2 linked regions of the Massilia sp. METH4 genome follow. The main gene of each other region encodes a partner of the protein of the gene in region 2 in a complex. Links are inferred from orthologs where the notes say so. Each region holds a gene or a part of one and is shown on either strand. Other genes may lie near its edges.

Region 1 (7,368 bases), 6.4 Mb from region 2 along the record:
ACGTCAACAGCCATGCTAAGGTTGTGGCCTTCGCTCCCGGAACGAGACGGCCCAACCTCCCGCCCCTCTCCCTGCCCAGCTCGACGCACATTCCGGCAGCATCCGCGCCCATCTCCCCGCGCATCCGCCCGCTATATACGCGGCCCGATATCGCCGGGGCTCGTCCGCCCTGCTCACTCACGGAATCATCATGTTGAACCGTCTCACCATCCGTACCCGCCTGATCGCCACGATGGCCGTCCTGGGTTTCCTGATCGCCATCACCGGCGGCACGGGCGTCTACGGCATCCGCTCCGTCAATGCAGCCCTCGAGGAGACCTACAGCAACCAGCTGGTCTCGTCGCAGGCCACCTCCGATTCCAAGCTGTTGCTGACGCGTGCGCGCCTGGTGCACGACCGTGCGGTGTTCCACCCCGATTCGCCGGACGTGCCGGCGCTGCTCAAGCGCGCCAACGACTTCCTGGCCAAGTCGGACGAGGCGTGGCAGCGTTACCTGTCCCTCGAACAGGATGCGGAAGAAAAAGCGCTGTCTGACAAGGTGGGCGCCACGCGCAAGGCGTTGGTCGACAATGGCCTGCACGCGCTGGAGCAGGCGCTTCTCGCCAAGGACGCCGCGCGCATCGACCAGATCGTGATGAAGGACATGCAGGCGCTGTACTCCGCCTACAGCGACGCGTCGGACAAGCTCGACGACTACCAGCTCGCCACCGCGAAGCACAGCTTCGAAGCGAGCCAGCGCCTGTACGGCACCGTGATGGCCCTGTCCATCGGCGCCATCATCGCCGGCATCGCACTGATCGTGGTCGCTTGCGTGACCCTGGTGCGCGCCATCATGGGCCCGCTGCGCGAAGCGCTCGAACACTTCGACGCGATGTCCGCCGGCGACCTGTCGCGCCGCGTCGACGTGAAGCGCCATGACGAAATGGGCACGCTGATGAAGGGCCTGGCCACCATGCAGCAAAAGCTCGCCGACACGGTGCGCACCGTGCGCGAAGGCAGCAGCTCGATCGCCGTGGCCAGCAACGAAATCGCCGACGGCAACCTCGACCTGTCGCGCCGCACCGAACAGCAGGCGGCCAGCCTGGAGGAAACCGCGTCGTCGCTGGAAGAGCTGACGTCGACCGTGCGCCAGAACGCCGACAACGCGCGCCAGGCCAGCGACATGGCCGCCACCGCGTCGCAGGTAGCGCAACAGGGCGGCCAGATCGTGGCCCGGGTCGTCGATACGATGGGTGCCATCACCACGTCGTCGAAGAAGATCGAGGACATCATCGCCGTCATCGACGGCATCGCCTTCCAGACCAATATCCTGGCGCTGAATGCCGCCGTGGAAGCGGCGCGTGCCGGCGAGCAGGGGCGCGGCTTCGCCGTCGTGGCCAGCGAAGTGCGCACGCTGGCCCAGCGCTCGGCCGCCGCCGCCAAGGAAATCAAGGAGTTGATCGACAACTCGGTAGCCAGCGTGGAAGCGGGTTCCACCCTCGTCGGCCAGGCCGGCACGACGATGAACGAGATCGTGACGAGCATCGCCCGCGTGGCGGGCATCATGACGGAAATCATGTCCGCCACGTCCGAGCAAAGCTCGGGCATCGACCTGATCAACGATGCCGTCACACAGATGGACCAGGTGACGCAGCAGAACGCCGCCCTGGTCGAGGAAGCCGCCGCCGCCGCGGGCGCCCTGCAGGAACAGGCCGCCACGCTGGAGGAGACGGTGAGCGTGTTCCGGCTGGAACAGCAGGCATCGGGCCACGCCGCCGCGCCGCTCAAGCGCCCTGCCGTCGCGCACTCGGCCGCGCAGCTGGCCTGGCAGTAATCGCCCAATCACCGTTGTAAGAATTTGGGGACAGTCCCCAAATTTTTACAACACTTTGTGTGGCGCTTCCCCAACGGGGACAGTCCCCGATTTTTTACAACACTGGTCGTGGTGCTTGTGCCGCGTTCATGCCTTGGGTGCGGCGGCCTGTGTCCCGCAGGCATAGCAAAACCGCGTGAACGCATTCTTGCGCGCCTCGCAAGCCACGCATCGGTTGAACAGCCCGATCCCGCAGTGCGGGCAAAAGTCGATTTTCGTGTCCTTCAAGTCCACCTGGCGCTCGCAGCCGGGGCACACGCTCTTGGCCATGCGCGCCATGGCGATGTCGTAGCCCAGGTTCTCGCGGCGCTGCGTGTCGGGCAGCGCCTCGGCCGCCTTTTGCCGCTCCAGGTAGCGCTGCAGGCCGAGGATGGCTTGCCGGCCGACGACCACCGTGAGCAGGATACCGACCACGTAGCGGACATAGCCGCCATAGCTCGGCAGGTAAGGCACGAGTTCGACGAAGAAGGCAAACAGCGCGAAGAAGATGAAGCCCCACACGAAGGGCCACCACGTGCTCTTGCGCTTGTGCTTCCACAGCCAGCCTGCTGCCAACAGCAGGGGCAAGGTCAGGGCCAGGCGGTAGGCGAAGATGCGCAGCTCGCGCAGGTGCTGGGCTTTTTCGAGGGGCGCCTGCGCCGCGCGTTCCAGCGCATGCAACTGTTCGTAGGCAGCCTCGCTCGCCTGGCGCGCATTCAGGCGCACCTGCTGCTGCTGTTCCACTTCGCCCAGCGCCTTGCGCTCCCTTGCCGCCAGGTCGTCGAGCTGGCGCGTGCGCGCGATGAGCTCGGGGTCCTGGTCGGGGCGCGCCGTCGCGTGGCGGGTCGAGAGCCAGTTGTTGAAGGTGTCGCGCGCCGATTCCGTGTTCGCCTTGGTCACGCGATGCTGCTGCTCCGCCTGTTCGAGGGCCTTGCGGGCATCCTCTTCCCTGCGGTCGGTGGCGCGGATCGTTTCGTGGACCGCCGCCAGTTTGGCGGGATCGATGAACTGGACCAGTTCGATCGGTTCCTCGACCAGATTCAGGTTGTCGACCACCTTGCCGCCAAGGCCGATCAGGAAGCCGGCGAACAGCAGCGCGACGATCCACAAGCCGCGCTGGAACCATTTTTCGGAGAGGCGAAGTGCTTTGCTCATCGTGATGCTCCCGGTAAGTTGGACCGGAACGGAGCATAGCGGCTTTCGCCGGCGCGATGCTGTGGCAATACTCTAAAAAAAAAACCGCCGGGCTTGCGCACGGCGGTTTTCATCGCTGAAGCGAACGGTGCTTACTTGGCAGCCGCGCCTTCTTCCGCGGCAGCCTTCATGGACAGCTTCAGGCGGCCGCGATCGTCCGTTTCCAGGACTTTCACGCGCACCTGCTGGCCTTCCTTCAGGTAGTCGGCCACGGCGTTCACGCGCTCGTTGGCAATCTGCGAGATGTGCAGCAGGCCATCCTTGCCCGGCATGACTTGCACGATCGCGCCGAAGTCCAGCAGCTTGAGCACGGTACCGTCGTAGGTCTTGCCCACTTCGACCGATGCGGTCAGCTCTTCGATGCGGCGCTTGGCTTCCTGGCCGGCGGCGGCATCGACGGAGGCGATGGTGACGATGCCTTCGTCGGTGATGTCGATCTGCGTGCCGGTTTCCTCGGTCAGCGCGCGGATCACCGCGCCGCCCTTGCCGATCACGTCGCGGATCTTCTCGGGGTTGATCTTGATGGTGATGAGGCGCGGCGCGAAGTCGGACAGTTCCGTCTTCACGTGCGGCATCGCCTTCTGCATCTCGCCCAAGATATGCTGGCGGCCTTCCTTGGCCTGAGCCAGCGCGACCTGCATGATTTCCTTGGTGATGCCCTGGATCTTGATGTCCATCTGCAGCGCCGTGATGCCGTTGGCGGTGCCGGCCACCTTGAAGTCCATGTCGCCCAGGTGGTCTTCGTCACCCAGGATGTCGGACAGCACGGCGAACTTGCCGCCTTCCTTGATCAGGCCCATGGCGATGCCGGCCACGTGCGCCTTCATCGGCACGCCGGCATCCATCAGCGCCAGGCAGCCGCCGCAGACGGAAGCCATCGACGAGGAACCGTTCGATTCGGTGATCTCGGAGACCAGGCGCACGGAGTAGCTGAACTCTTCCGGCGAAGGCAGCGCGGCAACCAGGGCGCGCTTGGCCAGGCGGCCGTGACCCACTTCGCGACGCTTCGGCGTGCCCACGCGGCCCGTTTCACCGGTGGCGAACGGCGGCATGTTGTAGTGAAGCATGAAGTCGTCGGTATACTCGCCCATCAGCGCGTCGATCTTCTGGGAATCGCGAGCGGTGCCCAGCGTCGCCACGACCAGCGCCTGCGTTTCGCCGCGCGTGAACAGTGCCGAACCGTGGGTACGCGGCAGCACCGAAGTGCGGATCGCGATCGGGCGCACCGTGCGGGTGTCGCGGCCGTCAATGCGCGGCTCGCCGTTCAGGATCTGCGAACGCACGACCTTGGCTTCCATGTCGAACAGGATATTGCCCACTTCGACCGAATCCGGTGCCTCGACGCCGTTGGCCGCCGCATCGGCTGCCAGGTCGGCGATCACCTGATCGTGCATCGCGCGCAGGGCTTCCTGGCGGGACTGCTTGACCTTGATCTGGTAAGCCGCGTTGATCTTGGCTTCGGCGAACTGCGCGACCTTGGCGATCAGCGGCTCGTTCTTGGCGGGCGGGACCCATTCCATTTCCGGCTTGCCGCCTTCTTCCACCAGTTCGTGGATCGCGTCGATGACGGCCTTCATCTGCTCGTGGCCGTACACCACGCCGCCCAGCATTACTTCTTCCGACAGTTGCTTGGCTTCCGATTCCACCATCAGCACGGCGGTTTCGGTACCGGCCACCACCAGGTCCATCTCGGACGTTTTCAACTGGGTCGTGGTCGGGTTCAGGATGTACTGGCCGTTGGCGTAACCCACACGGGCGGCGCCGATCGGGCCGTTGAACGGCACGCCGGCCACGCACAGGGCGGCGGACGCGCCGATCATCGAAGCGATGTCCGGGTCGATTTCGGGATTAACCGACAGAACGTGGATGATGACCTGCACCTCGTTCATGTAACCTTCCGGGAACAACGGGCGGATCGGCCGGTCGATCAGGCGGGACGTCAGCGTCTCCTTCTCCGACGGACGGCCTTCGCGCTTGAAGAAGCCACCGGGAATCTTGCCGGCTGCATAGGTCTTTTCAATGTAGTCGACCGTCAGCGGGAAGAAATCCTGGCCGGGCTTCGCATCCTTGCGCGCCACCACGGTCGCCAGCACGACGGTGTCGTCCATCGACACCATGACCGCGCCCGAGGCCTGGCGAGCGATCTCGCCGGTTTCCAGGGTCACGGTATGTTGGCCGTACTGGAAGGTTTTCGTAACTTTGTTAAACATGGGTAATCCCTTTCTATTTGCCGACAGATTTTCAGGCGCTGTCGTTCACCTCACCACAGGCGACCGGCTGATGCCCGCCACCTTATTGCTCTACTATTTCGCTGCTCTACTGCTCGCCAAAGTGTTAATTCCAGTTGGAAATTTTTTAACACTCCAAAAAGACAAAATGCCCGCGACAGCGAACTGGCGCAGGCATTTGGCTAAAACCGGTGCCGCAAAGATTACTTACGCAGGCCGAGCTTGGCGATCAGGTCGCGGTAGCGGTTGGCATCCTTGTCCTTCAGGTAAGCCAGCAGGCTCTTACGACGGTTGACCATCTTGATCAGGCCACGACGGGAGTGGTGATCCTTGGTGTGCTCCTTGAAGTGGCTGTTCAGCTCGTTGATGCGTGCGGTCAGCAGCGCAACTTGCACTTCCGGGGAGCCCGTGTCGTTCTGGCCACGTGCGTTGTCCGCGATGATCGCGGCCTTGTTGATGTTTTCTACAGTCATGATGCACCTTTCACATGCGATATGCGGAGTACGGGACCCTGCACATCGTGAATTACGATAAATGAATATGCCTGCCCGAAAGGACAGGCCCGCAAGTATAACGGAATTCGCGCGGCGTGTACCGCCTTCTGTCTAGAATTATTCAACGTATCATGGGGGCATGATGAAAAAGCTGATCATTCCGACAATTCTCGGCGCCGCCTCGGCCCTGCTGCTGGCCGGCTGCGCATTCGGGCCGCCGCCGCAGCCGGGCGAGCCGATGGCCGCGGTGCAGGCGCGCCTGGGCCAGCCCAGCGCCCGCTTCACCACTGGCGGCGAAACGATCGACGAGTACGGCGCCGGCGCCTTCGGCCAGTACACCTGGATGGCCCGCTACGGCGCCGACGGCCGGCTGCGCTCGTATGAACAGGTGCTGACCGACGAAAAATTCGCCGGCGTGAAACTGGGCGTGGACGACAAGACGTCGATCCTGCATACGTTCGGGCACCCGGCCGAGACTTCCTACCTGTCGCGGCGCGAGCTGGAGGTGTGGAGCTACCGCTATAAACAGTCGGGTGTGTGGGATTCCATGATGCACATCCACTTCAGCCGGGATGGCAAGGTCAGGGAGATGATGGCGGGGCCGGACCCGATGCGGGATCATCGGGAAGGGTTTTTCTAGAAAACCACCGCCGTCGCTGGTGTCGCACACCATTTCCGGGGCTCTTTCCGGAAATGGTGTCCGACACCAAAACTCATCCACCGCGAGCTAGATCCGCTCCGTCTGCGGATTCACCCGCTCCTTCGCATGCAGCTTGTTGAGCGCGGCGAGGTAGGCCTTGGCGGAAGCCACCACGATATCCGGATCGGCGCCCACGCCGTTGACGATGCGCCCGGCCTGCGACAGCCGCATGGTCACCTCGCCTTGCGACTGCGAGCTGGGGCTGATCGCGGCGATCGAGAACAGCACCAGCTCGGCGCCGCTCCTCGCCTCGCTTTCGATCGCGTTGACGATCGAATCGACCGGGCCGTCGCCACTGCCCTCGCACACCACCTCGCGCTCGCCCATCGCGAACACCACGCGCGCATGCGGCATTTCTCCCGTTTCGCTGCGCTGGGACAGCGACACCAGCCGGTAGTGCTCGCCCTCTTCCCGCTCCTCGGTAGAGACGAGCGCCATGATGTCCTCGTCGAAGATCTCCGCCTTGCGGTCGGCCAGGTCCTTGAAGCGGGCAAAGGCCGCGTTGACATCCGCTTCCGAATCGAGCTCGATACCCAATTCCTGCAAGCGCTGCTTGAACGCGTTGCGGCCCGACAGCTTGCCCAGCACGATCTTGTTGGCCGTCCAGCCAACGTCCTCGGCGCGCATGATCTCGTAGGTTTCGCGCGCCTTCAGGATGCCGTCCTGGTGGATGCCCGAAGCGTGCGCGAACGCGTTGGCGCCAACGACCGCCTTGTTCGGCTGTACGGCGAAGCCGGTAATCTGCGACACCATCTTCGAGGCCGGCACGATCTGCGTCGTATCGATGCCGCATTCCAGGTTGTAGTAACCGCTGCGCGTGCGCAGCGCCATCACCACTTCTTCCAGCGCCGTATTGCCGGCCCGCTCGCCCAGGCCATTGATGGTGCACTCGACCTGCCGCGCGCCGCCGATCATCACGCC
Region 2 (6,244 bases):
TGCGCCCGCGGCTGCCCGGCAATCCGTCCGTATTGATCGTGCGCAGTTCCGAATAGCGATCGCCGCGGGCCTGCCACAGGGCGCCGATCGCCCCGGCCAGCTCTTCGTCGCTGCGGCCTTCGCGCAGCAGGGCACGCAAGTCGTGGCCCTGGGTAGCGAACAGGCAGGTGTACAGCTTGCCCTCGGTGGACAGGCGGGCCCGCGTGCAGTCGCGGCAAAACGCCTGCGTCACGCTGGAAATGACGCCGATCTCGCCGCCGCCATCGGCATAGCGCCAGCGCGCCGCCGTTTCGCCCGTGTAGTTCGGGTCGGCCTGCACCAGCGGCAATTCGGCGCCGATCCGGCGCACGATCTCGGCCGAGGGAATCACATCCTTCATATTCCAGCCGTTCGAGGCACCCACGTCCATGAACTCGATGAAGCGCAGGATGTGTGGCGAGCCGTGGAAGTGTCGCGCCATCGGCAGGATTTCCTGCTCGTTGGTGCCGGCCTTGACGACCATATTGACCTTGATGGGCCCCAGGCCCGCCGCGTGGGCGGCTTCGATGCCGTCCAGCACGTCGGCGACGGCGAAGTCCACGTCATTCATGGCGCGGAACGTCGCGTCGTCCAGGGCGTCCAGCGATACCGTTACCCGCTGCAGGCCGGCATCCTTCAGCGCCTTCGCCTTGCGGGCCAGCAGCGAGCCGTTCGTCGTCAGCGTCAGGTCGAGCGGCTTGCCGTCAACGGTGCGCAGCGCGGCCAGCATCTCGATCAGCCGTTCGATATTCTTGCGCAGCAGGGGTTCGCCACCCGTGAGGCGGATCTTTTCCACGCCGTGGGCCACGAACTGGCGCGCCACGCGCGTGATTTCCTCGAACGTGAGCAGCGAGGAGTGGGGCAGGTACTGGTAATCCTTGTCGAACACTTCCTTCGGCATGCAATACACGCAACGGAAGTTGCAGCGGTCCGTGATCGAGATGCGCAGGTCGCGCAGGGGCCGCGCCAGGCGATCGCGCACTTCCCCGGTGGGCGCTTCGATCGACGCCGGGATCGCCGGCGGCCGGCTGCGGCCATCGGACAGGATGATGATCTTTTCGGTCATTTACTCAACTATGCTCATCGAGCGGATTAACTGGGCAGTATTATTTAAACTGCACTAAGGCATTGATTCCAAAGGCGTAATGTAGCACGAGGCCGACGATCGCACAGCCCGCGAGCAACTTTACGGGGCCCGTTTGCCACCGCAACAACGCCCAGGCGGCCACCGCGGCGATCGCCACCGCGGCCCAATCCCACTGCCCCCCGCCATGGAACACGTGATTGCCGAAGAAAACGGCCAGGCTGGCGATCACGCCGACCACGGCGGCCGAGATGGCCGTCAGCGGCGCCGTCATGCGGATATTGCCGCGCGTGGCTTCCACGAGTGGCCCGCCGGCCAGGATGAAGATGAACGAGGGCACGAACGTGAACCAGGCGGCGACAAACGCGCCCGCCATGCCGGATGCGACCGGGTTGCCCAGCACCAGGTGTGTCCAGCCGCCGACGAAACCCACGAAGGCGTTCACCATGATCAGCGGGCCGGGCGTGGTCTCGCCCAGCGCCAGGCCGTCGATCATCTGTGCCGCCGTCAGCCAGCCGTGGGTTTCCACGCCGCCCTGGTAAACGTACGGCAGCACCGCATAGGCGCCGCCGAACGTGAGCAGCGCGGCTTTCGTGAAGAACCAGCCCATCTGCGCGAGTGGATTGGTCAGGCCCGTCAGCGCTGCCACGGCCAGCCAGCTGGCCGCCATGATGGCCACGCCCAAGGCGGAGGCGGCGGCAAGCTTGCCCCATGTGAAGCGGGCATGCGGCGGCGTTGGCGTATGGTCGTCGATCACGGCGCCCCGGAGCGTCGATGATGCCTTCGTGTGGCCGGGTGCCCCCGGCATGAATGCTTCCGGCCGCTGCCGCGCGCCGAGCCAGCCGAGCACGGCCGCGCCCAGCACGACCGCCGGGAAGGGCACGTCCAGCATGATGGCCAGGAAGGCGGCACAGGCCAGGCCTGCGAGCAGGGCATTCTTCAGCGTGCGCCGCCCGATGCGCCACGTGGCAGCGAGCACGAGCGCCACGACGGCTGGCTTGATACCATACAGCACCGCCGCGATGGCGGGCAGGTGGCCGAACGCGAGGTAGATCCAAGCCAGCCCCATCAGGATCAGCAGCGAGGGCAGCAGGAACAGCACGCCGGCCGCGATGCCGCCGCGTGCCCGGTGCAGCAACCAGCCGATGTAGACGGCCAGCTGCGTGGCCTCCGGCCCCGGCAGCAACATGCAATAGTTCAACGCATGCAGGAAGCGCTGCTCGGAAACCCAGCGGCGCCGCTCCACGAGCTCGGCATGCATCATCGCGATCTGGCCGGCCGGGCCGCCAAAGCTGATGAAGCCCAGCTTCAGCCAGTAGCGCAGCGCGGTAGAGAAAGAGGGGGCAGGGGGCATGGCGAAAAAAAAGGGAAGCCGTGGCTTCCCTTTTCAATGGCTGCGATCAGCGTCGGGTATCCACCTGCACCAGCGGCTCGTCGGAGACTGGCGGGGCGGGCTTGCGGGTGCGGCGTACCCGGACCGGCGGCTCTGCGTGTGCCGCCGCTTCCTGGGCGGCCCGCAGCTTGGCCGGATCGGTCGCGGCCATCTGCAGGCCTGCAGCCGCCAGGACCGCCTGCAGGTCTGTCGCTGCCGGGGCAGGAGCAGGAGCAGGAGCAGGCTGCGCGGCCGGGGCAGGAGCAGGAGCAGGCTGCGCGGCCGGCGCGGCGACCGGTATCGGCTGGGTTGCCACGGCTTCGGCGGAAACCGCCTCTACCGTTGCAATCTCGGCGGCGGCCGGCACGACGACCGCGGTTTCCACGACCGGCAACACATCGGCGGCGGCGGCGGGCGCGGTGGCCGGCGTTTCCTGGGCCGGTGCGTGGGGGGCGGCCGGCGGCAGCGGTTCGGCGGCCGGAGCCTGCACGATTTCCGCTTCGGCCGGTTCGATGGCGACGGGGGCCGGCGCTGCGGCAGCGGGTGCCTGCTGAGCCACCACTTCCGCCGGGGCCGCTTGCGCAGTTACGGGCGGCAGCGGTTCGGCGGCCGGTGCCTGGACGATTTCCGCTTCGGCCGGTTCGATCGCCACAGGTTCCGCCTCGACAGGCAGGGTTTCGGCAGCCTGGGCCGGCTGCACCGCTTCCGCGGCCGCCGGAGCCACCTCGGCCGCAGCCGTGCGCTGGGCCGGTTCCACGGCAGGGGCATGCTCGACAGCCTCGATCGCGGCAGCGGCGGCAGCCACCGGCTCCGGCTGGGCCGGCGCCTTCGGCGCTTCGACCGGTGCGGCCGCTGCTTCGCGGGCGCCGGCTTCGGCATCCTCGGCCACGACGGTGGCGGTGACGGACTTGATGGCGTCGCCCTCGGCAGCGGCGAACTCGTCGCCTGCCTCCATCACTTCGCCTTCGGCGCCTTCACGCTCGCGGCGATTACGGTTGCGGCCGCCACGACGGCGGCGGCGGCGCGGTTCGTCGCCGCCTTCACCCGCTTCCAGCTCATCGCCTTCCGGTCCCGTGTTGCCGGTCGATTTCACCAGGCCGGGAGCTTCGGTGGCGGGCGCAACAGGAGCCGCCGCCGTGCCGGTGCCGACCGGGCCGACGCCGGCCGCGGCCAGCGCCAGTTCCTCGGCTTTCGCTTCGGCCGGCTGGGCTTTCGGTTCGCGCGGCTCGCGCGGCGGGCGGGCTTCGCGCGGTTCGCGCTGCGCTCGCTCGGCCCGTTCCGGGCGTTCCGCGCGTTCGGGGCGCGGCGTCACGGCAGCTTCGGCGGTCTCGGCCTTGTCCACGGATTTCTCCAGGCCTTTTTCCACGCCTTTTTCCAATTTTTCACGCGGTTCGCGCGGTGGGCGCGGCGGACGGGCCGGGCGGGCTTCCGCAGCCGGTTTCACGGCCTCCTCGCGTGGTTCCTTGGGACCGCGTGGCGGACGGGCGCGCGGTGCACGGGCGTTCTTGTCGGCGCGCTCGGCCGGTGCGGCGGCGGCCGGCTTCGTCACGATGGCCGGGGCGGCCGGCGGAGCCGGTTCCTCGGTCTTGCCGGTGAAGAAGGAGACCAGCTTGGCGAAGAAACCTTTTTCGGCCGGTGCCGGGGCGGCCACCGGTGCCGGTGCGGCCGGCTGTACCGGCGCGGGCGCCGGGGTGCGGTCCACCATCGGGGCCGGCTGGCTCGGCGTGATCGTCTTGACGACGGCTTCCTGGCGCGGCTTCTGCTCTTCCTTCTGGCGCTTGGCGAACGACATGTCCGTCTCGGCCTGCTCGGCCATCGTGTAGCTGGCGGCCACGTCTTCCAGGCGCGGATCGTCGTGCTTGATGCGCTCGAGCTTGTAGTGCGGCGTGTCCAGGTGCTTGTTCGGCACCAGGATCACGGTGATGCGGTGGCGGTTCTCGATCTTGAGCACCTCGCCGCGCTTCTCGTTGAGCAGGAAGGCGGCCACGTCGACCGGCACCTGCACGTGGATGGCGGCGCTGTTTTCCTTCATCGCCTCTTCCTGGATGATGCGCAGCACCTGCAGGGCGGACGAGTCGGTATCACGGATATGGCCGGTGCCAGAGCAGCGCGGGCAAGTCACGTGCGAGCCTTCGGACAGCGATGGGCGCAGGCGCTGGCGCGACAGTTCCATCAGGCCGAAGCGGGAGATCTTGCCCATCTGCACGCGTGCACGGTCATGGTGCAGCGCGTCCTTCAGGCGCTGTTCCACTTCGCGCTGGTTCTTCGACACTTCCATGTCGATGAAGTCGATCACGATCAGGCCGCCCAGGTCGCGCAGGCGCAGCTGGCGGGCCACTTCCTCGGCCGCTTCGCAGTTGGTGTGGAAGGCGGTGGTTTCGATGTCGGAACCGCGGGTGGCGCGGGCCGAGTTGACGTCCACGGAAACCAGCGCTTCGGTGTGGTCGATCACGATGGCGCCGCCGGAAGGCAGGGGCACCGTGCGGCTGTAGGCCGTTTCGATCTGGTGTTCGATCTGGAACCGGGAGAACAGCGGCACGTCATCGCTGTAGCGCTTCACGCGGTGCACCATGTCGGGCATCACGTGGCTCATGAACTGGTGCGCTTGTTCGTAGATCTCGTCCGTATCGATCAGGATCTCGCCGATATCCGGCTGGAAGTAGTCGCGGATCGCGCGGATCACGAGCGACGATTCCTGGTAGATCAGGAAGGCGCCGGAGGCGGCCTTGGACGCGCCTTCGATGGCACGCCACAGCTGCATCAGGTAGTTCAAGTCCCACTGCAGCTCTTCCACGGTGCGGCCGATGCCGGCGGTGCGGGCGATCACGGACATGCCCTGCGGCAAGTCCAGCTTGTCCATCGTTTCGCGCAGTTCCTGGCGTTCCTCGCCTTCGACACGGCGCGAGACGCCGCCGCCGCGCGGGTTATTCGGCATCAGCACCAGGTAGCGGCCGGCCAGCGAGATGAACGAGGTCAGCGCCGCGCCCTTGTTGCCGCGCTCTTCCTTTTCCACCTGGACGACGATTTCCTGGCCTTCGCGCAGCGCATCCTTGATGGTGGCGTTGCGTACGTCGATGCCTTCACGGAAATAGCTGCGGGCCACTTCCTTGAACGGCAGGAAACCGTGGCGGTCTTCGCCATAGCTGACGAAGCAGGCTTCGAGCGACGGTTCGATGCGGGTGATGACGCCTTTGTAGATATTGGACTTGCGTTGCTCGCGTCCGGCGGTTTCGATGTCGATGTCGATCAGTTTCTGTCCATCGACAATGGCTACGCGCAGCTCTTCCTGCTGCGTAGCGTTGAACAACATGCGTTTCATTTTTTATTTGACTCCGCGACCCTTCGGCCAAATGCGCCGCCCACGCTCGTGAGGCATGAGCGGCAACCGTACAAGGATATACGCGGGAACTAAGGAGGCTGCGGGGAAATGCCTCGTCGTGCGGCAGCGCGCAGGCGCAGCTGCCGCAGTGGGCGCATGAGGCCGATCGTCATGCCGAGTTCGCACCACCTGCAACTCATCCTGTCCGGCCGATTGCGATGAAAAAATCGCAACGGAAGGCCGCGGAGAATGCGGGCGTGCGCAATTGGTCGAGCCAGGCCATCTTGTGTGGTGCCTGGCGAAAACGGCAAGCGTTATCAGCTCCATCAAACCGGCAAGCAACGACTCTGTGCTTGCTTGCCGGATTCATCCTAACGATCCAGCCAATCTAATTCCAACATCCGCCCACCAACCCGATGACAACAGTGGTCGCCACCCTGATCCGTGCACG

What was found.
Region 1: the proteins of V6Z91_RS01950 (region 2) and pnp are in contact, whole or in part, in a cryo-EM structure (PDB 9QH0), measured with the Escherichia coli proteins. The link is inferred for Massilia sp. METH4 from one-to-one orthologs.

What each region holds. Positions count from the first base shown.
Region 1 is NZ_CP146614.1:6,853,645-6,861,012, forward strand. The notes cover bases 2,677-5,652. They hold pnp (polyribonucleotide nucleotidyltransferase), read right to left. Parts: upstream 5,236-5,652; coding sequence 3,118-5,235; downstream 2,677-3,117. Other genes in these bases: V6Z91_RS29805 (zinc ribbon domain-containing protein), read right to left, coding at 2,677-2,986; rpsO (30S ribosomal protein S15), read right to left, coding at 5,457-5,652. Outside these bases: V6Z91_RS29800 (methyl-accepting chemotaxis protein), read left to right, coding at 191-1,813; more of V6Z91_RS29805, read right to left, coding at 1,940-2,676; more of rpsO, read right to left, coding at 5,653-5,726; V6Z91_RS29820 (hypothetical protein), read left to right, coding at 5,887-6,387; V6Z91_RS29825 (2-isopropylmalate synthase), read right to left, coding at 6,475-7,368. UniProt on the Escherichia coli protein: Involved in mRNA degradation. Catalyzes the phosphorolysis of single-stranded polyribonucleotides processively in the 3'- to 5'-direction. Also involved, along with RNase II, in tRNA processing.
Region 2 is NZ_CP146614.1:418,692-424,935, reverse strand. The notes cover bases 2,303-6,145. They hold V6Z91_RS01950 (Rne/Rng family ribonuclease), read right to left. Parts: upstream 5,794-6,145; coding sequence 2,503-5,793; downstream 2,303-2,502. Other genes in these bases: chrA (chromate efflux transporter), read right to left, coding at 2,303-2,456. In the rest of the region: GTP 3',8-cyclase MoaA, read right to left, coding at 1-1,084; more of chrA, read right to left, coding at 1,125-2,302. UniProt on the Escherichia coli protein: Endoribonuclease that plays a central role in RNA processing and decay. Required for the maturation of 5S and 16S rRNAs and the majority of tRNAs. Also involved in the degradation of most mRNAs.